Regions from separate parts of the Streptomyces sp. NPDC104761 genome, predicted to be linked through region 4. Evidence: riboswitches for the same ligand, from Rfam matches in the RefSeq annotation. Region 4 holds a riboswitch; each other region holds the start of a gene.
What was found. Region 4 has a riboswitch for S-adenosylmethionine ahead of ACZ63F_RS05035 (putative leader peptide). Riboswitches for the same ligand answer to the same signal wherever they lie in the genome.

Region 1 (4,287 bases), 880 kb from region 4:
GCGCTCCTCGGTGTCGGTGACGTTGGAGAAGGCCACGTCGACCTTGCCGCTGTCGATGCCGACGAACATGTTCTCCCAGGTGGCGTTCTGGATCTCGGGCTTCAGGCCGAAGACCGCGGCGACCAGGCGGCCGAGGTCGGGCTCGGAACCGGTGAGGGTCTTCTGGTCGCTGCCCACGAAGGCCAGCGGCGGGAACCCGGCGGGCAGGGCACCCTCGCCGATGACGAGCTTGCCGCTCTTCCTGACGGAGTCGGGCAGTTCGGCGCTGATCGACTTGACCTCGGAGACCTTGATCGTGGTCTGGGTGGCGGCGCCGTTGGAGACCTGGCCGATGACGACCTCGCCGGTCTTCGCGGCGGAGGTGCTGGTGGCCGCGTCGCTGTCGCCCCCGCAGGCGGCGAGCCCGGTGGCGAGGGAGGCGGCGACGGTCGCCGCGGAGATGCCTCTGATCAGGCTGCGTCGGGTGAAGTGGGCAGGCATGGTCGTCCTTTGTGACGGGGTGAGAGGGAGAGAGGCGTGGGGGGGGAGATCCGGGGGTACGGCGGTTCAGAGGACCTTGCTGAGGAAGTCCCTGGTCCGTTCGTGTTGCGGGTTGTCGAGGACCTCGGAGGGCGGGCCCTGCTCGACGATCCGGCCGCCGTCGATGAAGACGACCCGGTCGGCGATCTCGCGGGCGAAGCCGATCTCGTGGGTGACGATGACGAGGGTGGTGCCGCTGGTCGCCAGGTCCTTGATGACGGCGAGGACCTCACCGACGAGTTCGGGGTCCAGGGCCGAGGTGGGCTCGTCGAAGAGGATCACGCCGGGGCGCAGGGCGAGCGCGCGGGCGATGGCCACCCGCTGCTGCTGGCCGCCGGAGAGCTGGCGTGGGTAGGCGCCGATGCGCTCGCCGAGGCCGACCCGTTCCAGGAGTTCCTTGGCCAGGGCCTGGGCCTCCGGCTTGCCGAGCTTTCCGGTGGCGGCCGGGGCCGCGGCCACGTTGTCCAGCACGGTCAGGTGCGGGAAGAGGTTGAAGTTCTGGAAGACGAAGCCGATCCGGCCGCGCTGGGCCAGGATGGCGCGCTCGCTCAGCTCCTTGAGCCGGCCGCCCTGCCGTTTCACGCCGATCGGCTCGCCGTTGATGCTGACGTGGCCGCGCTCGGGCTTCTCCAGGTGGTTGATGACCCTGAGGAGGGTGGACTTGCCGGAGCCGGACGGGCCGAGGACGACGGTGACCTCGCCGGGGCGGATGGTCAGGTCGATGCCGTCGAGGACCCGGTGGGTGCCGTACCACTTGTGGACGCCGTTGATCTCCAGGGCGGCGGGGGCCGTCGCCACGGTGTCGGTGATGGTCATATCGCGGCCTCCCGGCGGATGCGGGCGCGCAGGCCGGTGAGACCGGTGCGCAGTTTCTGCAGGGGGGTCGGGGGCAGCGCGCGGGTGGCGCCGCGGGCGTAGTACCGCTCCACGTAGAACTGGATCACGGAGACGACGCTGGTCAGGATCAGGTACCAGACGGTCACCACGAGGAGGAGCGGCACGATGTCGCCGGGGTAGGTGGAGCCCATGCTCTGCGCGGAGCCGAACAGGTCGAGCAGCGAGACGTAGAAGACCAGTGAGGTGCTCTTGATCAGGCCGATCAGCTGGTTGACGTAGTTCGGGGTGATCGACCGCAGGGCCTGCGGGAACACGATCCTCCGGAACTGGTAGCCCTTGGGCAGGCCGAGTGCGGCGGCCGCCTCGTGCTGGCCCTGGTCGACGGAGAGGATGCCGCCGCGGACCACCTCGGCCGCGTAGGCGGCCTCGTTGAGGCTCAGGCCGATGACCGCGACGACCATGTCGGTGGCGAGCTTCGACTCGTCGAAGGAGAAGAAGGCCGGCCCGAAGGGGACGCCGATGCTCAACGTCTTGTACAGGGCGCTGAAGTTGTAGAGGAAGAGCAGGACCACGATGAGCGGGATGGAGCGCAGCGCCCACACGTAGGTCCAGCTGACCGCGCGCAGCACGGGGCTCTTCGAGAGCCGGGCCAGCGCGAGCAGGATGCCCCCGAGCAGGCCCAGTACCGCGCTGTAGGCGGTGACTTCGAGGGTGATGACCAGTCCGTCGAGGATGGTCGGCCGCAGGAACCAGTAGCCCCAGCGGTCCCACTGGTAGAAGGGGTTGGTCACCAGTCCGTGCACGAACTGGGTGGCCAGGACCAGGACGACGGCGGTGGCGATCCACCGTCCCGGCCTGCGCAGCGGCTGAACGCGCTGTGCGGCGAGGGGTGGTGACGGTTCGTCGGAGGCGGGCGGTGCCTCGGGGGCGGCGATCGTGGCGCCTGGGGGTTCACTCATGGCGGGCTCCGGCGGAGTCGGACACCCACGTGTCCCACGGCGGGGGCCGCGCACCGGTCCGTGTTCGGGCAAGGCGCGGTGCGCGGGGGCGCGCGGGGCACGGGGCTGGGCGGACGGCGGCACACCGGACGGCCGGTGTTCCGACGGGGACGCTGGGGTGCGAGGCTGCGGGGAACCGGCGGAAAGGCCTGGTCAGACCCGACAGCGGGCACAGCCCGGTGCGGTACACGCGCTACACAGGGCGCTGTTGACACGGAGCAGGTCGACGGCTCGGTCGGCGACGAGCGGGCTCGGGTACGGGCGTACGCAGCCCTCGGCGCGGCGCTGGGCCGTCCTTGAGGCTGCGTACATGTCCGTCACCTGTCACTGTCGTGCCGGCCCCGGAGGGCACTCGCGCTTACCGATTCGTCGCTTGCCGAAACGTCGTCGGTCCGGTCGTCACCTGGGGCACCCCACCGCGGTGCGAGGGTTGCCGGTCAGCAAGCCAGGGCTTGATGCTGACGCTCATGACCGTTCTGGTCCGTAAGTAACGCAGTTGCCCGAACGAATGTCAACGCCTGTCCGACTGGCGAAACGGTTCGGACCTCTCTCACCTGCGCGGACCGCGGGATGCGTCCGCCGCGTGGCCCGCCCAGTCCAGGATCTGGACGGCCGCGCCGGCGGCTTCCAGGCCCTGGCAACGGCCGTGATGGCGGCGGGCGATGCCCTCCAGGTCGAGGTGGGTGCCGAAGGCCGGGTGGGCGGCCAGCCGGCGGGCGTAGGCCCACAGCACCGGGTGGCCGGCGATGGCGTGCACGGCGGCGGCGTCCAGGTGGTTGCGGTGCACGGTGTCGAGTTGCACCAGGGTGACCCACAACTCGATGTCGGCGGCCGTGAGTTGCCCGCCGACCAGGAACTCCACCCCGGTCAGCCGGCGCTCCAGTTCGTCCAGGGCGGCGAGCAGCACCTCCAGCGCCTCGGGGTCGCCGCCCTCGCGTCCGGCCCGCTGTGCGGCCTGCTCGATGTCATCGGCGCACAGCCGCTCGACGGCCTCGATCCCGGCCTCGGCACCGCACGGGTAGAGCCGGGCGACGCCGTCGCCGAAATGCTGGTCCAGGTCGCGCAGGATGTCGCGGCTGTGGGTGCTGACGATACGTCCGGACCAGTCGTCGCTGAACACGGGCGCGAGGGCGGGTCCCGAGTAGTGGTGGGCGCTGGCCTCGTACAGCGGGCGCAGCACCGCGTGGCTGCCGTCGGGACAGTCCGGAACGGCGGGCAGGAAGGTGACGGGACAACAGTCGTCCAGGGCCAGCAGGCTGTGCCCGACGGCGATCCGCAGGCCGTCGGGACAGGCCGTGGAGAGGTGGAGCCGGTAGCGGCGCGGCACGGCGTAGTGGCCGCTGCGCGCGTCACGGCCGATGCGGCCCCGGAAGGCGGGAGCGGTGCGGACGGACGGCAGGGCGGCGAGTGGAGTGATGGACATGCGTCTCCCCGAGGCGGGCGCGCGGACGTACGCGCGGCGGAAGCGTTCGTCGGTGGGTTATCGGCGGATTCCGGTGAGTCCTTGTGGACGGGCGCCCGGCTCGTACGGCCGGGGTCGGGCACCCGGCTCGTACGGCCGGGGTCGGGCACCCGGCTCGTACGGCCGGGGTCGGGCGCTCAGCCTCTGCGGCCGGTGGCGCCGCACATCCGCAGCAGGTCGAGGTGGCGGCGGGAGGTGAGCAGGGGGGCCGTCCAGGGCGCGGGGCTCTCGCGGCGCTGTCTGCCGGTGAGCGTGCGCAGGCGACCCATCTTTCCCTACCTTTTCACTAGGATTCTCCCACCTGGAGTGTCGATCGGCCTCCGCCCGGCGTCAAGGGGGCGTCCACGCCTGGGACACCCGGCCCCGACTTGCCGCCGCGCGGGCGGGGCGGTGCGCTGGTGGCGGAGGCCGAGTGACAGGAGCCGGAGCCGATGACCGAGCCCCCGGGTCCCGGGCCGGTGCCGGGCGCCG
Region 2 (4,287 bases), on a different contig from region 4:
CAACTCGACCCTGCACATCTCCTTCGACGTGCGCGGTGGCCTGCTCATCCGGCAGATCCACCACTGGGCCGCGCTGATCTTCCTCGCCGGCATGTTCGTGCACATGATGCGCGTGTTCTTCACCGGCGCGTTCCGCAAGCCGCGTGAGATCAACTGGCTGTTCGGCTTCCTGCTGTTCGTCCTGGGCATGTTCACCGGCTTCACCGGTTACTCGCTCCCGGACGACCTGCTCTCCGGCACCGGTGTCCGCTTCACCGAGGGCGCCATCCTGTCGATGCCGATCGTCGGCACGTACATCTCGTACTTCCTCTTCGGCGGCGAGTTCCCCGGCCACGACTTCGTGGGGCGGTTCTACTCGATCCACATCCTGCTGCTGCCGGGCATCATGCTCGGCCTGATGGTGGGCCACCTGATCCTGGTCTTCTACCACAAGCACACGCAGTTCGCGGGTCCCGGAAAGACCGAGAAGAACGTCGTCGGCATGCCGCTGCTGCCGGTCTACATGGCCAAGGCCGGAGGCTTCTTCTTCCTGGTCTTCGGTGTCATCGCGGCCATCGCGGCGACCACCCAGATCAACCCGATCTGGGCCATGGGCCCCTACCGTCCGGACCAGGTGTCCACCGGCGCCCAGCCCGACTGGTACATGGGCTTCGCCGAGGGTCTGGTCCGCTACATGCCCGGCTGGGAGATCAACTTCTGGGGCCACACCCTGGTCCTGGGCGTCTTCATCCCGCTGGTCCTGTTCGGCCTGGTCCTGGGCGCGATCGCGGTCTACCCCTTCATCGAGTCCTGGGTCACCGGCGACAAGAGCGAGCACCACATCCTGGACCGCCCGCGCAACGCCCCGACCCGTACCGCCTTCGGTGCGGCCTGGGTGACCATCTACATGGTGGGCCTGGTCGGTGGTGGCAACGACCTCATCGCCACGCACTTCCACCTGTCGATCAACGACGTGACCTGGTTCGTCCGGATCTTCTTCTTCGCCGGACCGGTGATCGCGTTCATCGTGACCAAGCGCATCTGCCTCGGCCTGCAGCGCCGGGACCGCGACAAGGTGCTGCACGGCCGCGAGACCGGCATCATCAAGCGGCTGCCGCACGGTGAGTTCATCGAGGTCCACGAGCCGCTCTCGCAGGAGCAGCTGCACACCCTCACGGCGCACCACCAGTACGAGCCGGCCCAGGTCGGCCCGGCGGTCGACGAGAACGGTGTCGAGCGCAAGATCAAGGGCTCCGAGAAGCTCCGCGCCAAGCTGAGCAACGCCTACTACGGCGAGGACAACCAGATCCCGAAGCCGACTGTCGAGGAGTACAAGGAGATCACGAGCGGCCACGGCCACCACTGATCGACCGCGTCGCCACGCCATGGTGAGGGGCCCCCGTCCGGGGTACGGACGGGGGCCCTTCGCCGTGCTCGGAGCTGGATAGGGTAGCCCTGAGAACCCCTGTTGCCCGTACGACGATCAGGAGCGGCTTTATGAGCGCTGTGACCCCCGCTGGAGGCGACACCGCGGCGGGCCGTTCCTGGCCCGGGGTACTGAACGCGCTGCTGTACGGACAGGACCAGAGCTCCGACGCGACGGCCTGGGCGATGGACCAGATCATGCGCGGCCAGGCCACCGACGCCCAGATCGCGGGCTTCGTCGTGGCCCTGCGGGCCAAGGGCGAGACGGTCGACGAGATCAACGGCCTGGTCCGCGCCATGTACGCGCACGCCAACGTCATCGAGGTACCGGGCCGCACCGTCGACATCGTCGGCACCGGCGGCGACGGCGCGAAGACGGTGAACATCTCCACGATGTCGGCGCTCGTGGTGGCCGGCACCGGCGCGAAGGTCGTCAAGCACGGCAACCGGGCCGCGTCCTCCGCGTCCGGGGCCTCCGACGTCCTGGAGAAGCTCGGCGTCAACCTCGACCTGACCCCGCAGCGGGTCGCCGAGGTCGCCGAGGAGGCCGGCATCACCTTCTGCTTCGCGATCAAGTTCCACCCGGCGCTCCGGCACGCGGGCGCGGCGCGCGGCCAGCTGGGCATCCGCACGGTCTTCAACATCCTCGGCCCGCTGACCAACCCCGCGCGGGTGCGGGCGCAGGCGGTCGGCGTGGCCGACCCCCGCATGGCCCCCGTCGTCGCGGGCGTCTTCGCCGAACGCGGCCACTCCTCGCTCGTCTTCCGCGGCGACGACGGCCTCGACGAACTGACGACGACCGCCACGTCCCGCGTCTGGATCGTCCGCGACGGCAAGGTGACCGAGGAGACCTTCGACCCCCGTGACGTCGGCATCGACCTGGTCCCCGTGGAGGCGCTGCGGGGCGGCGACCCGTCGTACAACGCGGAGGTCGCCCGCAGGCTGCTGGACGGCGAGCGGGGCCCGGTGCGGGACGCGGTGCTGCTGAACTCCGCCGCCGCCCTGGTGGCCCTCGACCCGGCCGCCGGGACCCTGGCCGAGCAGCTGCGCGCCGGCATGGACAGGGCGGCCGAGTCGATCGACTCGGGTGCGGCCAAGCGGGTCCTGGAGCGCTGGGCGGCGGCGACGAACAGGTAAAGGGGACGCGGTCAGGGGGCCGAGGCGCGGCACGGCACCGCCGGACTCCTCCGCCGTGGCTGATCGCCGCTGCGGCGGACAAGGGATTCCGGCACCGCTACCGACGAAACCGGACCGGCGCCCACCTTGTGCCCCGCCGCAACGGCGAGCAACCGCACACGGCCGTCCCGCCGGTGCCTGACCCGCACGGGCACGGCCATTGCGCAGGAGCCGTCGCTGGTTCTTTCTTTGCGCCGTGTCCTCTACCGATACCGGCCTCTTCCACCGGCCGGTCAAGTCCGTCCGCCGCAACGGCGATCAACCGCACACGGTCGTTCCTGCGGTGCCGGACCGGCGTCGGTGCCTGGCGGTGTCCCGTCATCCGGACAGGAGTTGCGCGGCTGCGATCACCTCACCTACGTTTCTTCCCAGGTCATGAGTGACAGTCATGAGGCCCCGGCCGACTGTCCGGCAACCCTCCGTCCGTGGCGGGGTGCCCCGGGTGAAGACCAGGCCGCAGGCAGCGAGGTCTGCGGCAAGCGCGGACCCCTCGGACACCAGGGGTCCTGGTCGTCGAGGAGTCTCCCGTGAGCAAGCGAATGCGATAGGGCCGCAGAGCCCCGCCTCCGCATCCCCTTTTCCCCTGCCGCTGCTTGAGCGCATCCGCTCGCACGGCGGATCTCACCTGCTCACACGGGAGTTCACCCATGTCCGTCTCCACCGCTGCCGCCGCCCAGTCCGTTTGTGCCCCGCTGCCCGTTCTGGGCCGGGATGTCACCGTCCCGCTCGTCACCGGCGGCGAGGTCACCTACGCCGCCCTCGACTACGCGGCCAGCGCCCCCGCCCTCCAGCGGGTCTGGGACGACGTCGCCGCCTACGCGCCCTACTACGGCAGCGTCCACCGCGGCGCCGGCTACCTCTCCCAGCTCTCCACCGACCTCTTCGAGAACGCCCGCCGGACCGTCGCCGAGTTCCTCGACTGCCGCCCCGACGACCAGCTGGTCTTCACCCGCTCGACGACGGACTCCCTGAACCTGCTGGCCCGTGCCCTCCCCGCCGGCTGCCAGGTCTTCGTCTTCGAGACCGAGCACCACGCCTCCCTGCTGCCCTGGCAGGACGCCCGCGTCACCTACCTCGACGCCCCCCGCACCCCGCGCCAGGCCGTCGAGACCCTGGAACGCGCCCTCGCCGACCGCGACCCGTACGGCCCGGCCCTGGTCTGCGTCACCGGTGCCTCCAACGTCACCGGCGAGCTGTGGCCCGTACGGGAACTCGCGGCCGCAGCGCACGCGCACGGCGCCCGGATCGTCCTGGACGCCGCCCAGCTGGCCCCGCACCACCCCGTCTCCGTGCAGGACCTCGACGTCGACTGGGTCGCCTTCTCCGGCCACAAGCTGTACGCCCCCTTCGGCTCCGGTGTCCTGGCCGGCCGCGCCGACTGGCTGCAGGCCGCCGAGCCCTACCTCGCGGGCGGCGGCGCCAGCCGCAAGGTCACCCGGCGCGAGGACGGGGGAGTGGCCGTGGAGTGGCACGAGAGCGCCGCGCGGCACGAGGCCGGGTCGCCCAACGTCATCGGCGCCTACTCCATCGCCGCCGCCTGCAAGGCGCTCACCGAGGCGGGCTTCGACACGCTGGTCGCCCGCGAGCGGTACCTGATCGAGAAGGTGCGGGCGGGGCTGGCCGAGGTCCCCGAGGTCCGGGTCCTCTCGCTCTTCGGCGACGACGCCCCCCGCGTCGGCGTGATCAGCTTCGTGGTGGACGGCTGGA
Region 3 (4,287 bases), on a different contig from region 4:
CTTGCAGCGCTCCGCCCGCTCCTCCACCGGCATGGCCAGCGCCAGCGCCAACGCGTCGGCCGTCCCCCCGATGTCGTACGGGTTCACGACCACCGCGTCCTCACCCAGCTCCTCGTACGCCCCGGCCTCCCGCGACAGCACGAGCACGCACCCCTCGTCCGACACCACCGGGATCTCCTTCGCCACCAGGTTCATGCCGTCCCGGATCGGGTTCACCAGCGCCACGTCGGCGAGCCGGTACGCCGCAAGCGACCGTGCGAAGTCGTCCTTGACGTGCAGCACCACCGGCGTCCAACCCGCCGTCCCGTAGGCGGAGTTGATCTCGTCAGCGACCCGCTGGACCTCCGCCGTGTAGTCGCGGTACACGGACAGGTCCTGCCGCGACGGATACGCGAACGCGACGTGCACCACCCGCTCCCGCCACTCGGGATGGTCGTCGAGCAGCTGCCGGTACGCGAGCAGCCCCCGCACGATGTTCTTCGACAGCTCCGTCCGGTCGACCCGGACGATCGTCCTGCGCCCCTCGCCGCCGATCTCCTCCCGCAGCGCCCGCATCCGCTCGTCCACGTCCGGCTCGTGCGACCGCTTCCGCAGGAAGTCCGCGTCGGCACCCAGCCCGTGCACCCCGATCCTGGTGTCCGATGAGGGAATGCCCGGCCCCAGCACCGCATGACAGCAGTCCACGAACGCGTCCGCCCACCGCCGCGTGAGGAACGCCGCGTGGTCGGCGCCCAGGATCCCGCTGAGCAGCTCCGCCGCGATGTCGTCGGGGAGAAGCCGGAAGTAGTCCGGCGGCGCCCAGGGGGTGTGGGAGAAGTGGCCGATGCGCAGGTCCGGCCGGAGCTGCCGCAGCATCCGGGGCGCGAGCGCCAGGTGGTAGTCCTGGATGACCACCACCGCTCCCTGGCCGGCCTCCTCGGCCAGCGCCTGCGCGAAGGCGCGGTTGTAGGCCTGGTAGGACGCCCACTGCCGGCGGAACTCCGCGTCGAAGACCGGTTCCAGCGGGGTCTGGTACAGCATGTGGTGGACGAACCAGAGGACCGAGTTCGCGACGCCGTTGTACGCGTCGGAGAACACGTCGGCGGCGATGTCGAGCATCCGGACCTGCTGCCCGCCGGTGTCCCCGGCCGGCAGCCGGCCGCCCTCGGCCCGCCGTACCGCCTCCCGGTCGCCGTCGCCGAGCGCTGCGCACACCCACACCGCGTTCGCGTCCGGGCCGATCGCCGACAGACCCGAGACCAGCCCGCCGCCGCCTCGTTTGGCGTACAGGGAACCGTCTTCACGTCGTGCGTACGAGACCGGGCCGCGGTTCGAGGCGACCAGCACCTCGGCACCGCCGGTGGAAGCCATGGGGGAAGCCATACGCCACAACCTAGCCCGGCCCGTAAACGCTCAAACGTACGGACGTGCCCGACGCGCCGCCGTATACGGCCGTACGACGAAGTCACGCCACGACGTCACCGACGTCACCGGCGTCACCGGCGTCACGCCACGACGTCACGCCACGACGTCACGCCACCTTGCGCTCCGCGTACTCCGTGATCTCCACCATCGGCGGCCGTTCCTCCGTGTCCACGGAGTACGTCCGCGGCTCGAAGCCGTCCTCGCCCCGCTCGAACTGGGTGAGGGAGGGCCGGATCAGGTGGCCGCGGGCCAGCCGGAGCTGGGCCGTGCGGTAGATCGCGGCGGACATCCGGCCGAGGGCCTGGCCGTCCTGGTGGCGGTGCTTGCGGACGCCGACGTCGACCTGGGCGAGGGCGTCGAGGCCCACCAGGTGCAGGGCGTCGACCAGCATGCCCAGCTCCACGCCGTAGCCGACCGGGAAGGGCAGCTGTTCGAGGAGCGAACGGCGGGCCGCGTACTCGCCGCCGAGCGGCTGGACGAAGCCGGCCAGCTGCGGCCAGTGCATGTTCAGCAGCGGGCGGGCCATCAGCTCGGTGACCCGGCCGCCCTGCCCGGCGGCGCCGCCGAGCGGGCGGTCGTACATCGCCTTGACGAGGTCCACGCCCGGGTCGGTGAGGAGCGGGCCGACGATGCCGGTGACGAAGTCGGAGGAGAACTCCCGCAGGTCGGCGTCGACGAAGCAGACGATGTCCCCGGTGGTGACCAGGAGGGAGCGCCACAGGACCTCGCCCTTGCCGGGGACGGCGGGGATGCGGGGCAGGATCGCGTCGCGGTGCACGACGCGGGCGCCGGCCGCCGCGGCGACGGCCGCCGTGCGGTCGGTGGAGCCGGAGTCGACGACCACGATCTCGTCGACGAGCGGCACCTGCTGCATCAGGTCGTGGCGGATGATCGCGACGATGTCGCCGACGGTCTCCTCCTCGTTGAGCGCGGGCAGCACGACGCTGACCGTCTGCCCGGAGGACCGTTTGGCGGCCATCACCTTGTGCAGCGGACGGTCGGTTACGGACCAGGAGCGGGTGGCCAGCCAGCGCTCGACTTCTTCCAGCACGGTCAGCGGCTCCTCACTGTCACGGTCACACGACGACGTGTGATCCATCTCGCGGTTCGGACGACTCCCTCAACTGTCCTGGCCTTCGGTTACAGTCTTGAACAACGCCGATGACCATCGCATGTCCTGGGGTCACCCGACGTTGACAACCGCATACCGCTCATCCAGAGGGGCAGAGGGAAACGGCCCGTTGAAGCCCCGGCAACCCTCCAGTCGGTACTCGTAGATCACTGTCGATCACCGCGAGGCTCCCGGCTAGGGAAGGTGCCAAATCCGTCTCACGACGAGATGCGTCGTGAGGAAGATGAGGAGAAAGGGCCTCGCCTCACATGGCTGTGCAGACTGTTGCAAGCACCACGGATTCCACCGTAGACCTCGGTCCCGCCGCCGCCCTGAGCTGCCGCGAGTGCGGTCACCGGGTGCCGCTCGGCCCGGTGTTCGCCTGCGAGGAGTGTTTCGGCCCGCTGGAGATCGCCTACGACTTCTCGGCCTACGACACCGAGGAACTCCGCAAGCGGATCGAAGCGGGTCCCGCGAACATCTGGCGCTACGCGCCGCTGCTGCCCGTCCCCGCGGACGTGGCGACCAAGCCGAACATCAACCCCGGCTGGACCAAGCTCGTCAAGGCCGAGAACCTGGCCCGCGAGCTCGGGGTCACCGGCGGCCTGTACGTGAAGGACGACTCCGGCAACCCGACGCACTCCTTCAAGGACCGCGTCGTCGCCCAGGCCGTCGAGGCCGCCCGCGCCTTCGGCTACACCACCCTCTCCTGCTCCTCCACCGGCAACCTGGCCGGCGCGGTCGGTGCCGCGGCCGCCCGGGCCGGCTTCCGCTCCTGCGTGTTCATCCCGCACGACCTGGAGCAGGGCAAGGTCGTCATGGCCGCGATCTACGGCGGCGAGCTCGTCGGCATCGAGGGCAACTACGACGACGTGAACCGCTTCTGCTCCGAGCTGATCGGCGACCCGGCCGGCGAGGGCTGGGGCTTCGTCAACGTCAACCTCCGGCCGTACTACGCGGAGGGCTCCAAGACCCTCGCGTACGAGATCTGCGAGCAGCTCGGCTGGCAGATCCCGGACCAGCTGGTCGTCCCGATCGCCTCGGGCTCGCAGCTCACGAAGATCGACAAGGGGCTGCAGGAGCTGATCAAGCTCGGTCTCGTCGAGGACAAGCCGTACAAGATCTTCGGCGCCCAGGCCGAGGGCTGCTCGCCGGTGTCGGTGGCGTACAAGGAGGGCCACGACGTGGTCCGCCCGCAGAAGCCGAACACCATCGCCAAGTCCCTCGCCATCGGCAACCCGGCCGACGGGCCGTACGTCCTCGACATCGCGCGGCGCACGGGCGGAGCGGTGGAGGACGTCACCGACGAGCAGGTCGTCGACGCCATCAAGCTGCTCGCGCGGACCGAGGGAATCTTCGCGGAAACCGCCGGCGGAGTGACGGTTGGAGTCACCAAAAAGCTCATCGAGAATGGGTTGATTGATCCGGCGAAGTCGGTCGTTGTACTCAACACCGGTGATGGACTGAAGACGCTGGACGCGGTGGCGGGGACCGGGCTCACCGCGACCATTCGCCCGAATCTGGAGTCTTTCCGCGAGGCCGGGCTCGCCTGAGTCCCCCCGAGAAATAGGGCGCCGCCCAGAGGTGCCGCCCGGACCGGAGGTAAAAACGTGAGCGTCACCGTTCGCATCCCCACCATCCTGCGCACCTACACCGGGGGCCAGGCCGAAGTCGCCGCCGAAGGGACCACCCTCGGCGAGGTCATCTCGGACCTGGAGAAGAACCACACCGGTATCTCCGCGCGGGTTCTGGACGACCAGGGCAAGCTGCGC
Region 4 (4,287 bases):
GAACCAGCTGATGGTCAGGGTCAGCTTCTTGCCGTCCTTGGTGCGGATGCCGTCGCTGCCCGCCTTCCAACCGGCCGAATCCAGCAGCGACTTCGCCTTGGCCGTGTCGAGCGCGAGGTCCGAGGAGAGGTCCGTGTAGTCGGGGGTGGTGTGCGCCAGGATGCTGGTCGCCGGCTGGGTGCCGGTCGGGTAGACGGTGTCGGCGATCTGCTTGCGGTCGACGGCGGCCGAGATCGCCTGCCGGACTCTCGCGTCCTTCAGCAGGGGCCGGGAGTTGTTCAGTCCGAGACCGAACACCACGCCGGGGTTGGCCCGGCTCTGGAGGGTGACCTGGCCGCCCTTGAGCGCCGCCTCGTTGGCCCTGCCGACGCTGCTGATCGCGTCCACCTGCCCGGACTGGAGACTGCCGGCCCGCACCCCCGCCTCGGGCACGACCTTGAACACCAGCTTGTTCAGGTAGGCCTCGCCCTTCTTCGACCACAGCGAGGAACCCCAGTCGTACCCGGTGCGCTTGGCCAGGGTGACCGATTGGTTCTGCACGTACTGCTTGAGCACGAAGGGCCCGGACCCGACCACCCCGTCACTGCACTTCTGCTGCGGGCTCTTCTTGACGCTCGCCGAGGACTCGATACCCAGCGAGTGGGTCGAAGTCGCCTGGAGGAACTGGGCGTTGGGCTGCTTGAAGGTCACCTTGACGGTGAGCGGGTCGACCACGGTGGTGCTCTTGACACCGCTCAGGTAGCCCTCGGCGAGGGTGCCCAGGGCGCCGAGGTCCGGCACCGCGTCGAAGTTGTCCTTGACCACCTGCGCGGTCAGCTTCGACCCGTCGCTGAAGGTGACGCCCGACCGCAGGTGGAACGTGAACGTCGTCGCGTCGGCGCTGATGTCCCAGCTCTTGGCCAGCCACGGCACGATCTTGCCGGTCTTCGGGTCCTGGTCGGTGAGGGAGTCCACGAGCTGGCGCACCGAGTAGATGGTGTCGTTGCTGGCGACCTGCTGCGGGTCCACGCAGCCGGCGTCGGAGCCCACCGCGAAGGTCAGGGTGCCGCCGGACTTCGCCTGGCCGCTTCCGCCGCCGGAGCCGTCGTCGCCCGAACCGCACGCGGTCAGCAGGACGCTGGTGGTCAGGAGCGCGGCCAGGGGCGCCCATCGGGAAGGTCTGAAATCCGGAAGTGCAGTCACGGAGGGCTTTCTCCTACTCGTGTCACCGGGGCACGACCGCGCACGGACGTGTGCGGGCATGACGGTGTGTGCGGCCCGGGCGGATCGACTCCCGCCGGGGATGCGCTGTGCGGAAAGGGAGTTGGCATGCGGACGACACCGGGAACCGGTGGCATGCGGGAAGGGCGGCGCGCAGGGGCCGGGGCCGGTGACGGACGTCAGCCGGCGGCAGCCGGGCCGGTCAGGCCCGACAGAGGCAGCTGGTCGAACGCTTCAGATCGATGTGGCGTCGGCGCGAGAGCCGGGAGTACGCCGTGGCGTCGGCGGGGGAGGCAGCGGAGTCGTCGCTGTGCCGCATGCCGAACCTCCCCGTCTCCGGCCCCGGTCACGGGGCCACGCGCTTGCGGGAGTCATCGGTGACCCCGCCGGGCTTTCACCTGGAGCACCCCACCGCGTGGGAGGGTTGCCGGTCAGCGAGCCAGGGCATGGCGCTGACACTCAATGCCGCTGGTGATGCTACGGATCGATTTTGTCGTACGTCAATGCCGCACCGTGACGCCCTGTTCGGGAGAACCTGGCCCATGGGACGGACGGCAGGCTGCGTCCCGGACGGCACCGGGTGGTGGCCGGCGGCACGGTGACGCGCCGCTCCTCCCGTCTCGGTGTGGGAGCGTGCCAGTGGCAACGTCGAGGAGTACCTGAGGGTCTTCGGCCGCCCCGAGCAGCTCGCGGCCTGGCGGGAGAACCGCCCCTACGTCGCCGAAGTCATCGCGTGAACCAGTCGAAGGAGAGCCGCCCATGACCACGTTCCCCACCGCACAGGCCGTGCGGACCACCCCGGAGGGGCTCCTGTGGGAGCCGAGCGAGCGCTGGGTGCGCGGCCGCAAGGGTGACGTCACGGTCGTCGACAGCCGCCACCCCGTCCTCGTCTGGGAACCAGGGGTTCCCGTGCCGCTGTACGCGTTCCCGCGCACCGAGGTACGCGAGGAACTCCTGCGGCCCGCTAAGAACCCGCCGACCGGTACCCACACCGGCTCACGGATCTTCTACGACGTCGAGGCCGACGGCGAACTGCTGGAGAACGCCGCCTGGACCTTCCCGGCCGCCGACCTGGCCGACCACATCGCCTTCGAGTGGTTCCGGCGCGTCGGGCGGGGCCTGGACCACTGGTACGAGGAGGAGGAAGAGATCTTCGTCCACCCCCGTGACCCGCACAAGCGGGTCGACGCCATCCCCAGCAGCCGGCACCTCGTGGTCGAGATCGACGGCACGGTCGTCGCCGACACCCGCCGGCCGGTCCTGCTCTTCGAGACCGGCCTGCCCACCCGCTACTACATCCCGCGCGAGGACGTCCGCCTCGACCTGCTCGAAGCCACCGACCACCACACCGGCTGCCCGTACAAGGGCACCGCCGAGTACTGGTCGTGGCGCGGCGGGGCCGACGTCCCGCCCAACGTCGTCTGGAGCTACCCGGACCCGCTGCCCGCGGTCTCGGCCGTCCAGGGGCTCCTCGCCTTCTACAACGAGGCCGTCGACATCACCGTCGACGGGGAGCGGTTGGCACGCCCCGTCACCCACTTCACCAAGGCGCTCGTGGACCAGCAGCGCACCTGACGGGCAACGACCGCCGCCGTCCCGACCGAGCACGCAGCTCCAGGGCCGGCCGCACCGCGACGGGGCCTGGCACGTCGCCCGACAGCCGGGCCCCGTCGGCCGTCGCACGACGTCCTCTCAGGAGCGGCCGATGTTTCCGCAATGTGAGGGCTGTCCGGAACGTATTGACCGACGGCCTGGACCTCTGCTCAACTCACTTCCCATGACCCCGCGCATGGATCTGACCCGGAGGCGCCACATCGACCTGGCGCACGTCTCCAGCGCGTTCTGTTGTCGTTGATCCGCAAGACGCGTCGCTGATCCACTGAGCGGATCACGCCATCGGCCGGCGTGCGCCCCTCGCGCATGTCCGGAAGGGCCGACGCGCAGCGTCCGCCCCGGCGGTGTCCCTCTCGCGGTGTCGCGGCGACCGCCGCCCGCCCGGGCGCTTCCCCCTTCCGGCTCCCGGATGCCCGGGGCCGTGCGCAGAGCCGCCCCGAGACCGCGAGGGTCCTGCCGTCGGACCCTCGCGCCGCGACCGGCCCGAGCACCCGCCCCGCATCCGTCCCACCGCCGCTCGTCACCCGTTCACCCGACCCTCGGCAACCGGCCGTGCGCCCCATCCTGGAGAAGGACCTCCCCATGCCTCCGACCATCCCCCGGCACTACGGGGTCGACAACTACGACGACCACCCGCGCCGCCTCAACCGTGTGACCGTCGCCGGAGACGTGCCGGTCGGCGTGGACGGCCGGCGCAGCGAGCAACTCGTCGGCGACGCCTCGCACTACAGCAGGGTGCTGGAGGTGGCGGCATGACCGAGGTCAGCCTCGAGAGGCCGGCCGTCGTCCCGGCGGCCGCCGAGACGACGAGCGCGCCCGGACGTGAGGTGTTCCTGCCGCTCGACGCCCGCCGCCGGACCCCGCTGCACACGATCCGCGAGCGGCTGCGCTGGCCGCTGGGCATCTACACGACCCCGGCCGTGATCCTCATCGCCTGGGAGGTGCTGGCCAGGGCCGGCGTGCTGCAGAAGACCTATGCCCCGGCGCCGACCTCCCTCGTCAAGGCCGCCGTCGACCTGTGGCGACAAGGGGTCCTCGGACCCGATCTGGCCATCTCGCTGCAACGCGCCGGCATCGGCCTGGCCGTCGGACTTTCGGTGGGCATCGTCAGCGGGGTGCTGGGCGGGCTGCTGCGCAGCGGCGAGTACCTGTTCAACGGGGTCGTGCAGATCCTGAACACGATCCCGCTGCTGGCGGTGCTGCCGCTGATGATCGTGTGGTTCGGCATCGACGAGCTCACCAAGGTGCTGCTGATCTCCTTCGGCGCCGGCGTCCCGATGTACGTCAACCTCTTCGCCGCGATCCGCGGTGTCGACCAGCGGCTCATCGAGATGGCCCGGACGACGGGGGCGGGCACCTGGCGGCTGGTGACGCGGGTGCTGGTGCCCGGGGCGCTGCCGGGATTCCTGGTGGGCCTGCGGTTCTCGCTCGCGTACAGCGTCCTGGGCCTCGTCGCGGCCGAGACGGTCAACG

Region 1: it holds a riboswitch for S-adenosylmethionine, as region 4 does, so the genes downstream of both, ACZ63F_RS01060 (amino acid ABC transporter permease) here and ACZ63F_RS05035 (putative leader peptide) in region 4, are expected to answer to the same signal.
Region 2: it holds a riboswitch for S-adenosylmethionine, as region 4 does, so the genes downstream of both, ACZ63F_RS10865 (aminotransferase class V-fold PLP-dependent enzyme) here and ACZ63F_RS05035 (putative leader peptide) in region 4, are expected to answer to the same signal.
Region 3: it holds a riboswitch for S-adenosylmethionine, as region 4 does, so the genes downstream of both, thrC (threonine synthase) here and ACZ63F_RS05035 (putative leader peptide) in region 4, are expected to answer to the same signal.

The regions. Positions count from the first base shown of each region.
Region 1 is NZ_JBVJNZ010000001.1:219,206-223,492, reverse strand. It holds gene ACZ63F_RS01070 (ABC transporter substrate-binding protein) at 1-480, opposite strand, end outside; gene ACZ63F_RS01065 (amino acid ABC transporter ATP-binding protein) at 547-1,335, opposite strand; gene ACZ63F_RS01060 (amino acid ABC transporter permease) at 1,332-2,315, opposite strand; SAM riboswitch class IV at 2,704-2,827, opposite strand; gene ACZ63F_RS01055 (glutathione S-transferase C-terminal domain-containing protein) at 2,905-3,777, opposite strand; gene ACZ63F_RS01050 (hypothetical protein) at 3,954-4,085, opposite strand; gene ACZ63F_RS01045 (hypothetical protein) at 4,248-4,287, shown strand, end outside.
Region 2 is NZ_JBVJNZ010000003.1:245,210-249,496, forward strand. It holds gene qcrB (cytochrome bc1 complex cytochrome b subunit) at 1-1,345, shown strand, start outside; gene trpD (anthranilate phosphoribosyltransferase) at 1,477-2,541, shown strand; SAM riboswitch class IV at 2,952-3,068, shown strand; gene ACZ63F_RS10865 (aminotransferase class V-fold PLP-dependent enzyme) at 3,228-4,287, shown strand, end outside.
Region 3 is NZ_JBVJNZ010000002.1:550,519-554,805, reverse strand. It holds gene ACZ63F_RS09020 (alpha,alpha-trehalose-phosphate synthase (UDP-forming)) at 1-1,350, opposite strand, end outside; gene ACZ63F_RS09015 (glucosyl-3-phosphoglycerate synthase) at 1,511-2,455, opposite strand; SAM riboswitch class I at 2,613-2,766, shown strand; gene thrC (threonine synthase) at 2,785-4,068, shown strand; gene ACZ63F_RS09005 (MoaD/ThiS family protein) at 4,126-4,287, shown strand, end outside.
Region 4 is NZ_JBVJNZ010000001.1:1,103,907-1,108,193, forward strand. It holds gene ACZ63F_RS05030 (ABC transporter substrate-binding protein) at 1-1,182, opposite strand, end outside; gene ACZ63F_RS05035 (putative leader peptide) at 1,403-1,519, opposite strand; SAM riboswitch class IV at 1,554-1,667, opposite strand; gene ACZ63F_RS05040 (DUF427 domain-containing protein) at 1,960-2,775, shown strand; partial or broken gene ACZ63F_RS05045 (TauD/TfdA family dioxygenase) at 3,409-3,570, shown strand; gene ACZ63F_RS05050 (ABC transporter permease) at 3,567-4,287, shown strand, end outside.